4 regions of the Paenibacillus sp. FSL R10-2748 genome follow, and region 4 is predicted to be linked to each of the others. Evidence: riboswitches for the same ligand, from Rfam matches in the RefSeq annotation. Region 4 holds a riboswitch; each other region holds the start of a gene.
What was found. A riboswitch is a leader RNA that binds a small molecule or an ion and turns the genes downstream of it on or off. The one in region 4 is predicted to bind thiamine pyrophosphate.
Positions count from the first base shown of each region.

Region 1: another riboswitch for thiamine pyrophosphate. It lies ahead of tenA (thiaminase II); the one in region 4 lies ahead of NSS66_RS06975 (thiamine phosphate synthase).
Region 2: another riboswitch for thiamine pyrophosphate. It lies ahead of NSS66_RS16355 (ABC transporter substrate-binding protein); the one in region 4 lies ahead of NSS66_RS06975 (thiamine phosphate synthase).
Region 3: another riboswitch for thiamine pyrophosphate. It lies ahead of thiC (phosphomethylpyrimidine synthase ThiC); the one in region 4 lies ahead of NSS66_RS06975 (thiamine phosphate synthase).

Region 1 covers NZ_JBBOTK010000006.1:102,081-105,205, reverse strand. Annotated here, with positions in the region: gene thiM (hydroxyethylthiazole kinase) at 1-754, opposite strand, end outside; gene tenA (thiaminase II) at 829-1,518, opposite strand; TPP riboswitch at 1,655-1,757, opposite strand; gene NSS66_RS18565 (NAD-dependent malic enzyme) at 1,850-3,125, opposite strand, start outside.
Region 2 covers NZ_JBBOTK010000005.1:54,670-57,794, forward strand. Annotated here, with positions in the region: gene NSS66_RS16355 (ABC transporter substrate-binding protein) at 364-1,407, opposite strand; TPP riboswitch at 1,599-1,708, opposite strand; gene NSS66_RS16360 (pyridoxamine 5'-phosphate oxidase family protein) at 1,979-2,413, shown strand; gene NSS66_RS16365 (bifunctional 2',3'-cyclic-nucleotide 2'-phosphodiesterase/3'-nucleotidase) at 2,635-3,125, shown strand, end outside.
Region 3 covers NZ_JBBOTK010000005.1:413,177-416,301, forward strand. Annotated here, with positions in the region: gene NSS66_RS17945 (alpha/beta hydrolase) at 1-84, opposite strand, end outside; gene NSS66_RS17950 (IclR family transcriptional regulator) at 383-1,126, shown strand; TPP riboswitch at 1,282-1,394, shown strand; gene thiC (phosphomethylpyrimidine synthase ThiC) at 1,582-3,125, shown strand, end outside.
Region 4 covers NZ_JBBOTK010000002.1:138,837-141,961, reverse strand. Annotated here, with positions in the region: gene NSS66_RS06980 (ABC-F family ATP-binding cassette domain-containing protein) at 1-725, shown strand, start outside; TPP riboswitch at 819-927, shown strand; gene NSS66_RS06975 (thiamine phosphate synthase) at 1,191-1,784, shown strand; gene thiO (glycine oxidase ThiO) at 1,849-2,997, shown strand; gene thiS (sulfur carrier protein ThiS) at 2,994-3,125, shown strand, end outside.

The sequences.
Region 1 (3,125 bases), on a different contig from region 4:
CGAGAAAGGCAATCTGGAAGCTGCCGGGCCCCAGCTCTGCGGTACGTGCTGCGGCTCGGGAAGCTGCTGCACCGTAAAATGCCAAGCCTGCTGTACCTGCGAGCAGCAGGTTGGGTTCAACAGCTGCAAAGGCACCTAACACAGAGGTCAGCAGGCAGCCTGCTCCGGTTACCTTCGTGAGCAGCGCGTCTCCACCGCTAATCATTCGTACTTCGGCCCCATCGGTGATGACGTCCTCTTTTCCAGTAATGACAACCATTGTATTGAGCGTTCGAGCAGCCCGAATTGCCAGATCGACATTTCCGCTGTCAGCACTGTCACCAGCATCTACGCCTTTAATCTCACGCGCTTCTCCAACAAGATGCGCGACTTCGGCTGCATTGCCCCGCACCAATGAGATTTTGACTTTTCTCAGGATTCGCAGTGCCGACTCAGTTCTAAAGCTCGTTGCTCCCGCACCGACCGGATCTAGCAGGACCGGAACACCGTGTGCATTCGCCGATTGTCCAGCAATGATCATGGCATCCACCAGTTCGCGGTTCAGCGTACCGATGTTTAACACGACGGCTCCCGCTATTTTTGCCATGTCTGCTACTTCCTCGGGTGCATAGGCCATCACCGGGGAGGCGCCCAATGCATACAGGCCGTTGGCCGTAAAGTTAGTGACTACCACATTGGTCATATTGTGAACGAGGGGTTTGCTGTTTTGTACCTTCGTCAGGAGATCCGAATAACTTTTTTCCCATGTACTCATAATGATTATCCTCTCTATAGTTGGTGGTTCAACAGGGCATTAACTGTACTTCACGCATCGAATTGCCAAGCTGACTATTCCAAGACCGCTGCCTGTATCTGGACCGGCCATTCTTCCTGCTTATAGGCCATGTCCCAGAACTTATATTCCAGCTGGCAGCTCAGTATAAAATGCTCAATCATCCGCTCTCGCTCAGCAGCCGTTGCGCCTTCCGCCCAAGCATCTACACGTTCTCGGAACTTGAGTGTTGTATCATCAAGCTGGTCTCCATAGAAGCCCATCCATTCATAGAACGGATGAGACTCATCCGGCTTTACTTCATCCAGCAGCCTGCGACCAATCTCGGCATACGTCCACATACATGGCAGCAGCACAGCCAAGATCTCGCCCAGGCTGCCCTCATGCGCAACCGTCAGCATGTGACGGATATAGTGATGAGCCGACGGAGCGAGCGGATATCCCTGCAACTCTTCATAGCTCACCCCTGCGACAGCACAGAAATTTTGATGCGGATGAACCTCGCTGTGGAGAATAAAAGAGATTTGTTCATTAAATACAGCCATGTCCTCCCGATTCGTGCATTTGGAGATTGCGATGCCGTATATCCGCATGTAGGCGTTCAAATATTCAAAGTCCTGTTTTACATAGTGAATCAGCTGTCCCCTTGTCAAACTTCCTTCAGCAATACCTCTCACAAAGGGATGCTCAAAAATCGCTTGAAAAATGCCGTCCGCCTGCCGACGGAGTTCTTGTGTAAAACTCAATTTCCCCACCTCCATTAAATTGAAGAGCAAGAAGTCCTGTAAGAATATAATTCCGGAACAACGCTAAAAAGCCGCCCCGGAAAAATGGAGCGGCTTCAACAATAGGCCCAATACGCAAAAAACGCTTGAAACCTTATATACGAAGGCTCCACTTTCCTACGCTAGTACGAACTAGATCAGGTTCAAAGGGTCCAAGATACATTCTTGTCTCAGCCATATTGGCTCCCCTAGTGGACTTCTATTCTTTTGACTATTACTGTACATACGTTCATACGCTATGTCAAACATAGTGTGCAAAATATTAAATTTCCTCTAGTTAGGTGTTTTGGGCTTAGTGAGGATGATGAATTACACTTTCCACTGCTTTGACCTTGGCATATTCCGGTTTCCACATTGCATCTTGTATAGCTTGTTCCACATCTGAAATGTGCGCCTGCGCTACCTGATCCTGAATCGCGGCTTTTGCAACCGCAATCGCAACAGCGTACGAAACTTCGCGTAATTTTCGGATATGAGGGAGTAGCGCACCGCCAGGCGTATTCGAATCTACACCATTGGCAACAGCAACTGCTGCCGCTGTAAACATCGCAGGGGTAATCCTTTTGGCTTTAACCACAATCGCACCCAGACCCAGTCCCGGAAAAACAAAGGCATTGTTCGCCTGTCCAATCTCAAAATTTGTATCGTTATAGGTAACGGGCTCAAAAGGACTTCCGGTTGCGATCAGTGCTCTGCCATCTGTCCACCGGATCAAATCCTCGGGTACTGCTTCTGCAAGGTTTGTAGGATTGGACATGGGCATAATGATCGGGCGTTCTACATGCTTTGCCATCTCCTTGATGATCTCTTCAGAAAAGGCACTTGCTACACCGGAAGTTCCAATCAATATCGTAGGCTTCACCTGACGGATGACCTCCAGTAGCGGTATTTTGCCGTCACCCGACCGGGTCCATGAGCTGACTTCATCCTTTTTGCGCACATACGGTTTCTGATACTCCAATACGTCTTCCATATCTTCCGTTAACAGCCCGCGATAATCAAAGGCCCAAAAGGACTTGAATGAATCATCTACGGAAAGGCCATCCTCGATCATAGCGCCCCGAATTTGATCAGCGTTACCGATCCCTGCAGCCCCTGGGCCGAAAACAAGTATTTTTTGTTCACGCAGCGGAGTCTTGGTGACACCCACCGCCGAAAGAATCGCAGCCAGGGTCACTGCTCCTGTACCTTGTATATCATCGTTGAAGGTGAGTATGCTTTGACCGTATTTTCCTATAATATGGCGCGCATTAACGCTACCCACATCTTCCCAATGTAAAAGCGCCTTCGGGAATTGCGCTAACGTTTTGCTGATAAAAGTATCAATAAACTGGTTATAGGCTTCTCCGCGAACTCGTTTATGGCGGTTTCCGATGTACAGTGGATCATTCAGCAGCTTTTCATTATTCGTGCCTACATCCAGTACAATTGGCAGCACCCGCCCAGGATGAATGCCTGCCGCAGCCGTATATACTGCAAGCTTGCCAATAGCAATGTTAATCCCCCCGACGCCCCAGTCACCAATCCCCAAAATACTTTCGGAATCTGTCACGACAATCAGATCCACA
Region 2 (3,125 bases), on a different contig from region 4:
TCGCGGTTCATTTGATCTTACGATCGCTTCGCTTCTCCAGATTCAAATGAACCACTACGCTGCCAACCGCCTTAAAAGCACCCTATTTTTAAAGCTGGTTTGTGTGGCATTTTTAACACACAAGCGCACCTACTTAGCGCTTAGATAATATGAAAAGCTAAAGAATAAACCAAGTAGAACGAGAACGAAGTGGGCGGAATGGTGCTGTACAAGCGTTAGCGTTCGCCTTTGTACCCAGATTTCAACCTCTGGATATTCATAAAAGAAATCTGGGTACAGCAGCGATGGGAAGCACCATCCGACTGCGTAGTGGCGCTTTGTTCACTTCTCTAGATCAGTCTTATTTAGCGTTTTAACAAATGATCAACGCTTGGGCAGGAAACCGTTTGTGAAGGCTTTATCGACTTCCAAAGGCTTGCTGAGCAGCTTGCGTTCGTACATCCAGTCCGAATAGTTTTGCCATACCTCCGCTTTTTGCACACCCCATTGCGCGGCATCGTCCTGATAACGCGGGCTTAGCCATTTTTGGCTGGCAAGTACCAGTTTTTTATCCAGCTCCGGTACAGCTTTGCTTAAGATGTCTGCGGCTTCTTCCGGATGAGCGATAGTGTATTCATAGCCTTGTGCGGTAGCGTCCATGAACGCTTTGACCAGCTCGGGATCATTTTTTATTGTCTGTTCGTTGCTCACAATTACAGGTGTATAGTAATCGAGGCTTTTGGAATAATCTTTTACATACAGCATATCCAATGGCTCACCTCGAAGCTGGGCCTCGATTCCGGTCCATGCGTAGAAAATCCAGGCAAAGTCGATATCCCGCTTCACGGCTGTAAAATAGTCTGCATTGCCCATGTTGATGATCTTCACTTTGCTCACATCGCCTTTGTCTGAATCCATGATGGATTTCATGACCGCTTCTTCTACGGGAGAGCCCCAACCGCCGTATTTTTTACCTTCAAAATCTTTCGGGCTCTTAATTCCACGATCTACCGGGGCTGCGAAGCCTGAGGTATTATGCTGAATCACCGCAGCGATGGATACAAGCGGCACGCCTTGCGTACGAGCCTGTGTGACGCCTTCTTGGTAGCTGATACCAAAAGGTGCAGCATTAGAAGCAACCATTTGATCAGCTCCGCCTGAACCAGGTTGAACAATTTGGACATTCAAACCCGCTTTTTCGTAAAATCCTTTGTCCTTAGCGACATAGAGTCCCGTATGATTCGTATTGGGTGTCCAGTCGAGCACGACTTTAACATCTTTGAGCCCCTTTGCCGGAGTAGACGTTTGAGTGTCGGTAGCGGGAGCCGCTTCTTGGGATGTGGGGGGACTTCCACCGCAAGCGGTCAGGGTCAGGGCCATGAGCCACAGACTGATCAGTCCCAGGCTTAATATTTTCATGCGCTTCATCGTTGTGTTCTCTCCTTTAATTACCCGTTATCCGTCCAATCAGACAGCTTAAGTTACCCATTTTCTAAAAATAACATCTGCCGGATGCGATCTTTCCAACAACTTAATCTTCAACAAAAAAAGCGCCCCGAGTTTCCGGGACGCTTGCGCTTGTATATACCAAAGTAAGGGATGGTCCTATGTAAAAAAGGCACATCTTGCTTAAGCATTCCTACGCTGGCATTACCCAGATCAGGTTGTAAGGGTCAGTGTCTTGGGACACACTCTCAGCCGGCCGATTCCAGCACCCCTGGCATTGTATGGTTTAATGGGTTCATTTATTCGGGTTTACTACGACGATTATATGCCTTGAATGCGGGTCTGTCCAGCATGAAGGGAGAGGTGACGGTTCATTTGCCGAACGACAGGGTACACTTTTACTGTGAGCTTTGATCTGAAAATGAGCATGAATCAATTCGATTCGATCCGGTCATGTTATTTTCAGAACAGCTACGCAAGTAGGTTCAGATGGGCTGGTGCCCAATGGCGTGGCCGTAGAGAATTCTAATTCGTGAAAAGGAGTTGTTGTACTGTGGGTAAAACGGAAACATTGGATCGCAACCAACTGGAACAAGCCATTGTGAAGGCTTTGGATAACAACAAATTTTGCTCGTTAGGTACGGTAGAGGGTGGCAAACCGAAAGTACGCTATATGGCCCTTTTTAACGATGGAATGAACATTCATCTGGCGACAGATCGCAAAACGCATAAAGTAGAGGAGCTAAAGGACAATCCGAATGCTTATCTGCTGCTGGGTTATGAAGTTGGCGGTACGAAGGAAGTCGTAGAAGTGGAGGCTACCGTCCAGATCACAGCTGATGAGGGGCTGCGCAAACAAGTGTGGAACGATTCCTTGAAGGAATGGTTTTCCGGACCGGATGATCCCGATTATGTCATTCTGGACGTGAATCCGACACGCATTGAGTATGTGGGTCAGCAATCTGAGCGCCAGGTTTGGAAGAAGTAATACGAATATAAATGGATAAGCCGGTGAATCTCCGAGTTTTTTAGGAGGTTTGCTGGCTTTTTATTTTTTGAGAAAATTAATTATTTTTTCATAAATAATTTAAGTAAATGACTACTCTTTTATCTGGCGTTGGATTAAAATAGAAATGGTGGGTTCATGGCTTACATATATGTGCAAAAGTATGTATATGAGGCATACACCTTAATGAGGAGGGGTATATTTTGTTATTTCGTAAAAATTGGTTTAAAGGGTTTACAGCAGCAGTTGTGGCTTGTAGCATGCTGGTGTTTTCGGCCGCTCCATCCTGGGCAGCTAGCGATTCTCGCGATAGCGCTACGGTGAATTTGCGGATCATGGAAACAACGGATATTCATGCGTCGCTGATGAACTATGATTACTATTCAGACAAAGAAACCAACGAATATGGCTTGATTAGCACAGCTGGTTTGATCCAACAGGCGCGTAGTGAAACAAGAAACAGCATGCTGTTCGATAACGGTGATTTGTTACAGGGCAATCCATTAGGCGATTATATGGCCAGAAACAAAACCTATGAAAAAGAAGGCGGTGTCCATCCAGTCTACAAGATGATGAACTTGATGGGCTATGATGCGGCGACAGTGGGTAACCACGAATTCAACTACGGTCTCGATTTTCTGGAGAAATCGCTCAAGGGAGCCGATTTTCCTTACGTAAATGCGAATGTTTATGT
Region 3 (3,125 bases), on a different contig from region 4:
CAGCAGACGGGGATTAAAGAGTGGGGTGGACGGCTCCTGAACAGCGGTCTGTAGCTGAGCGTTGCGCTGGGATGTCGAAATCATGTAAGAGCCTCCTTATATAAAATTGATCTTCGTTTCATAGAATTTAGGTATAATTCCACTTGAAAATAGTAGTGTAGATCCGTATAGATACCTATTATCGTATGATGGGGATTATCCAAAGTCAACGCCTGAACCGGAAAAGTAAAAATGATGCAAAGAATTGTCGATGTTTGTTCTCGTTCTGTAATATGGTTGTCACAAAAACATCGGTTTACAGTAGCCGCGACTATTCTATATAATTTATGTAACCATGTTTCATAGTGTGAAACGAATATGGATACAAGAGGAGCGGTTCACGATGGAAGACCGTAAATTAACCGTTCGCGCTGTAGAGCGTGCACTTGATATACTGCTGTGTTTTACCGCAGATTCGGATCTTGGCCTGACGGAGATTGCCTCCAAAATTGGTCTACATAAAAGCACGGTTCATCGGCTGCTGACTACGTTGGAGGATCGGGGCTTTGTCGTTCGGAATGCCGAAACGGAAAAATATCGACTTGGCTTCCGCATTTGGGAGCTATCCACGCACTTGTCCCAAAGCGACGAGCCGGCGGTGTTGTTACAGCCTGCAATGGAAGGACTACGTGATCGTCTGGGCGAGACGGTCAGCTTGTACTTACGTGACGGCAGCATGCGTATTCGCATACAAGCCGTGCAGAGCAATCAGGCGATCCGCAGGGTTGCGCCTGTAGGTGCGCGTATGCCGCTGGCTGTAGGGGCCTCCAGCAAAGTGCTGGCAGCCTTTATGCCGCCGCAGGAGCTGGAAGCCCTGCTAAGCGGGGATGAATGGCCGTCCTCAGTAGACCCGGAGGTCTATAAAGCCCAGCTGCAGGACATTCGCGAGAAGGGCTATGCGACCAGCTATGAAGAACGGGAGCCAGGGGCTGCTGCTGTGGCTGCCCCAATTGTAAACCGGAAGGGACAGGTCACTGCGGCTTTATCTGTATCCGGTCCGGTCAGTCGGCTTGCACCCGAGACGCTACATGACTTTGCTCCGATTTTGATTGAAGCGGCGAAGGAAATGGGGCTTATGCTTCCGTAACAAGAATGAACACAGTTGAAGCAAGCAGAGTGATTTGATGGGGAGCGTCTCCTTGGTAAAGGGAACCTAGAAGGGTTGCCAAAGCCATAAATTTAAAGTAGTCTGGTAAGGATGGCGGGATATCTGTTATAGCCGCCTCATGTGAATAGAAGTATCACAGTTACTGGGGGAGCCTGTAATGCCGGGCTGAGATGGAATCGTGCAAGATTCCGGACCCTTTGCACCTGATCTGGATCATACCAGCGTAGGGAAGTAATCGGCCATTGAAATGTATACGCGGCTGCTGTCTACGGTGACGCATTGGAATAGGATTATTCCACATGCGTACTGTCTGGATAGCTGCCTCGTTAGATTAGCCGGTTCCCTGGGGAACCGGCTTTTTTGCATAGATCAGCGCCACCCTGGGAATGGTTCCGGATCGGTGTGTCATTTCATCGAAACGGGAGGAATGGACAATGAAGCCGACAGAAGTAGAAGGAACAAAAGGAACAGAATTGAAATCAACAGAAGTAAGATTGGTAGGAACAAAAGAAGTTGAGGTAGAGAAGACAAACGGGGAGCAAGCCAGAGGGGTAACGCCCTTTCCAGGGAGCCGTAAGGTATATATTCAAGGCTCACGGCCGGACATTGCCGTGCCAGAGCGCGAAATTGCTCTTCATCCTACACATACGCCGCAGGGCACGGAGCATCATGAGCCATTGCGTGTGTACGATACGAGCGGTCCCATGACCGACGAAGCCTATCAGGTCGATATCCGTCAGGGCCTGCCTCCATTACGGCGAGCTTGGGCCCTGGAACGGGGCGATGTGGAGGCTTACGAGGGACGCGCCGTCAAACCGGAGGATAATGGACTGAAACCTGGCTCCAAACGGGAGACAGTTGAATTTCCCGGCGTGACCAACCGTCCGCTTCGTGCTTCGCAAGGTCGTACAGTGACGCAAATGCATTATGCGCGGCAAGGGATCATTACGCCCGAAATGGAATTTGCGGCGATCCGCGAAGGGGTGGAGCCTGAGTTTGTACGGCAGGAGTTGGCGGCTGGACGAGCCATTTTGCCTTCGAATATCAATCACCCGGAAAGTGAGCCAATGGTCATTGGGCGTCATTTTCACGTGAAGATCAATGCGAACATTGGTAATTCTGCGGTTACCTCCTCCATCGAGGAGGAAGTGGAGAAAATGACCTGGGCTGTGCGTTGGGGCTCGGATACAGTTATGGACCTGTCCACAGGCCGTAATATCCATACAACACGTGAATGGATCATTCGGAATTCTCCTGTACCGATTGGGACTGTACCGCTGTATCAGGCACTTGAAAAGGTGAACGGCGAAGCAGAAGCGCTGACGTGGGAGCTGTATCGCGATACGCTGATTGAGCAGGCGGAGCAGGGAGTGGACTATTTTACAATTCATGCGGGTGTATTGCTGAGGTATATACCGATGACGGCGAATAGAATGACGGGAATTGTATCCCGTGGTGGGTCGATCATGGCAGCCTGGTGCCTTGCGCACCATCAGGAGAATTTTTTGTATACGCATTTTGAAGAAATCTGCGAAATTATGAAAGCCTATGATGTGGCCTTTTCTCTCGGGGATGGTCTACGTCCGGGTAGCATCTATGATGCGAATGATGAAGCACAGTTTGCAGAGCTGGAAACGTTGGGCGAGCTAACGCAAATCGCCTGGAAGCATGATGTTCAGGTCATGATTGAAGGGCCAGGACATGTCCCTATGCATAAAATCAAAGAGAATGTGGATTTACAAATGGAGATTTGTAAGGAAGCTCCTTTCTATACCTTGGGACCGCTCACGACGGATATTGCCCCCGGATATGATCATATTACCTCAGCCATCGGGGCGGCGATGATCGGTTGGTTCGGGACGTCCATGCTGTGTTATGTTACGCCTAAGGAGCATTTGGGTCTGCCGAATAAGGATGATGTCCGCGAGGGTGTCATTACCTACAAAATTGCGGCACATGCTGCCGATCTGGCGAAGGG
Region 4 (3,125 bases):
AGCGTAATAAAGCGCGTGCCTCTACATCAGGCCGAGCAAAGAGCCGTGAAAAGCAACTTGATCGGATCGAACGTATAGATAAGCCTGAAGAAGCTGCGAAGCCAACCTTTCAATTCAAAGAAGCACGTGCAAGCGGAAAGACGGTATTTGAGGGTATTGATTTTGAGATTGGTTATACGCATGCCCTTTTGCCTAAAATGTCCATGACGATTGAACGTGGCGAAAAGATTGCTATTGTTGGCTACAACGGTGTCGGTAAATCGACATTGCTCAAAACCATATTGGGAAAAATACCGCCAATCAGTGGAAAAACCTATCAAGGTGATTTTTTGCAGCCCGCTTATTTTGAGCAGGAAGTAAAGGCGGAGAAAATAACACCGATTGACGATGTGTGGAATGAATTCCCACATTTGAACCAGCATGAGGTACGAGCGCATTTGGCGCGTTGCGGTTTAAAGAATGAGCATATCACGCGTCCGCTATCTGCGCTCAGTGGTGGAGAACAGGCTAAAGTCCGTCTTTGCAAACTGTTAATGCGTGAAAGCAACTGGGTACTGTTCGATGAGCCTACCAACCACTTGGATGTTAAAGCTAAGGATGAGCTGAAACGTGCCTTGAAGGAATACAAAGGGACCGTATTGCTTGTATCTCACGAACCGGACTTTTACGAGGATTGGGTAACCAAAACGTGGAATGTGGAAGAGTGGTCAAGTAAAGTTAACTAACATCAACTAAATCCAATTCTGCATATTTCACACGAAGTGGGGTTTGCAGAATTAGGAAAATATGCTAAGCTATCTTTAGCTTATACAATAAAATAGTCACACTAGGGGAGCCGCCCATGCGGCTGAGACGGAATAAATGGATTTCGGACCCTTTGCACCTGATCTGGGTTATGCCAGCGTAGGGAAGTGAGCGCCGTACAAACAAGGCAACACCATCTTATTTTTGTTTGTGCGTGGGACGATACACGTATACGGATATCATTGTCCGTTCGATTATTGGACGTTCGTTAAACCACTTCCTTGGGGAAGTGGTTTTTTTGCGTTTCGTCACTTTAAGTTGTTCGAGCTTCCGTAGACGATTCACATACAATCCCCTTTCATTACTGCTGGTAGACGTGACTGGCTAAGCTTAGATCTTTTAGTCCAATGTGAGGTGAAGACAAAATCGAATTACACGCAATTTCGATGGAAAAGGGCACTTTTGCACAAGCCGCCCAAGTGGCTGCTGTGATTTGTCCGTATGTTCATTATGTACACGCGCGTTTAAAACAGAATGGTGCCTCTGCATTGCTTTCTTTGACTCGCAGCATGGTGGAGCAGGGAGTTTCTTTGCAACAAATTGTAGTAAATGATCGTGTGGATGTAGCTTTACTTACTTTGGTTGGAGCCGTCCAGCTACCAGCTAATGGATTACCTGTAGCGGATGTGAAAAGCCTACTTCCAAAGGGTACACGCTGTGGAGTATCTGTGCATTCCTTGGAGGAGGCGCAGACTGCCGAGCGGGCAGGAGCGGACTATGTACTTTATGGTCACGTATATGAGACCCATTGTAAGCCCGGTATTGTACCGCGGGGTTTAGCTCAGCTTGAACATATTTGCAGGCTGTCGAACATTCCGGTGATCGCGCTGGGCGGCATACAACCGCACCATATCCCGGAGCTTTATAGGGCCGGAGCAAGCGGAATTGCGGTGATGTCTGGTATATGGAAGGCTGAGTCGCCCGTTGCAGCTGCGATGGAATATAGGCGAATGGCAGATCTTGTAGTTCACAGCCTGTAGCGAGAAAACGAGAGTAGAGGCAAGCTGAAAGCAGAATGGTTTATGGAGAGGAGACACGAAACAAATGCCAAAGATACACACAGAGGCAAGAGCGATAGGACACGCTGAATGCTTGGTCATAGGTGGAGGTGTCATCGGCAGTTCCATTGCTTATCATGTGGCCAAGGAGGGAAGAAGTACGATCTTGCTGGAACGATTGATCCCGGGTGAGGGAGCCTCAGGAGCAGCGGTTGGAATGCTGGCAGCGGAAAGTGAAGAGTTCACCGACTCTGAGCTGGCACGATTTGCTCGCATAAGTCGAGACGCATTCCCTGAGCTTGTCTGTGATCTGGAGCGTTTGTCGGGTATTTCGGTGGAATTCCGTACAGAAGGATTTGTGACCCCTTTCCATACGGAAACTGAAGGCCAAAAACGCTGGAAAGCTGCTAAAACGCGAGAGGATGATTGCCCTATCTGGTGGGATGCGAGGGAATTGGCCCGACGAATTCCAGGTTTGGATGAACAAGCGATCGGGGCAATATATCGTTCAAAGGAGACACAAGTGGCTCCTGTCCAGCTTTGTCGTGCTTATGCAGGTGCTGCTGCGGTGCTGGGGGCAACGGTATGGTCTGGTACACAGGCAGAGCAACTGGTCATACAGGATGGTCGAGTTTGCGGTGTCCGAACAGATAGTGGCTTTTTTTCCTGCGATCAGGTCATTATTGCTGGAGGCTTGGATAGCATGAAATTGCTAGCGCAGGTTGGATTTGAATATCCACTTTATCCGGTCAAGGGCGAAGCGGTAGCGGTCTCCTTGAAGGATCACCCGTTAGAATACACCATTTATGCTGATGATATTTACCTCGTGCCTAAACAGAATAACGAGCTTTGGATTGGGGCAACGAGCCTTCCGCATCAATATGACGAAGAGGTGACCGTAGGAGGCTTGGAGGGGTTGCTGGCACGTGCCTCTGCTTGGCTGCCGCGCGTCCGTGAAGCTTCTTTTATACGCACTTGGGCGGGCTTACGTCCGCAGGCCGCATCAGGTCATCCTTTTATAGGCACTGTCCCTGGGGTCGAGGGCGTATATGCTGCCGTCGGGCATTATCGCAACGGTGTCCTGCTGAGTGATGCTACCGGGCGTGCGATGGCAGCTATGCTTAATGGGGCTGGTGCGGCTGAACTTGGGATAAGTAGATTTTCTTCTGAGCTCCTCAAGGAGGAAAGCTTATGAAGCTGACGATTAACGGCCAGAGCCTGACCTTTTCTAATCGAATCACTCATGTGGATCAATTGCTACATGAGCTTGATGTAAAGGTGAAAACCGTAGTGGTAGAGCTGAATCGGCGTATATTGACCCGT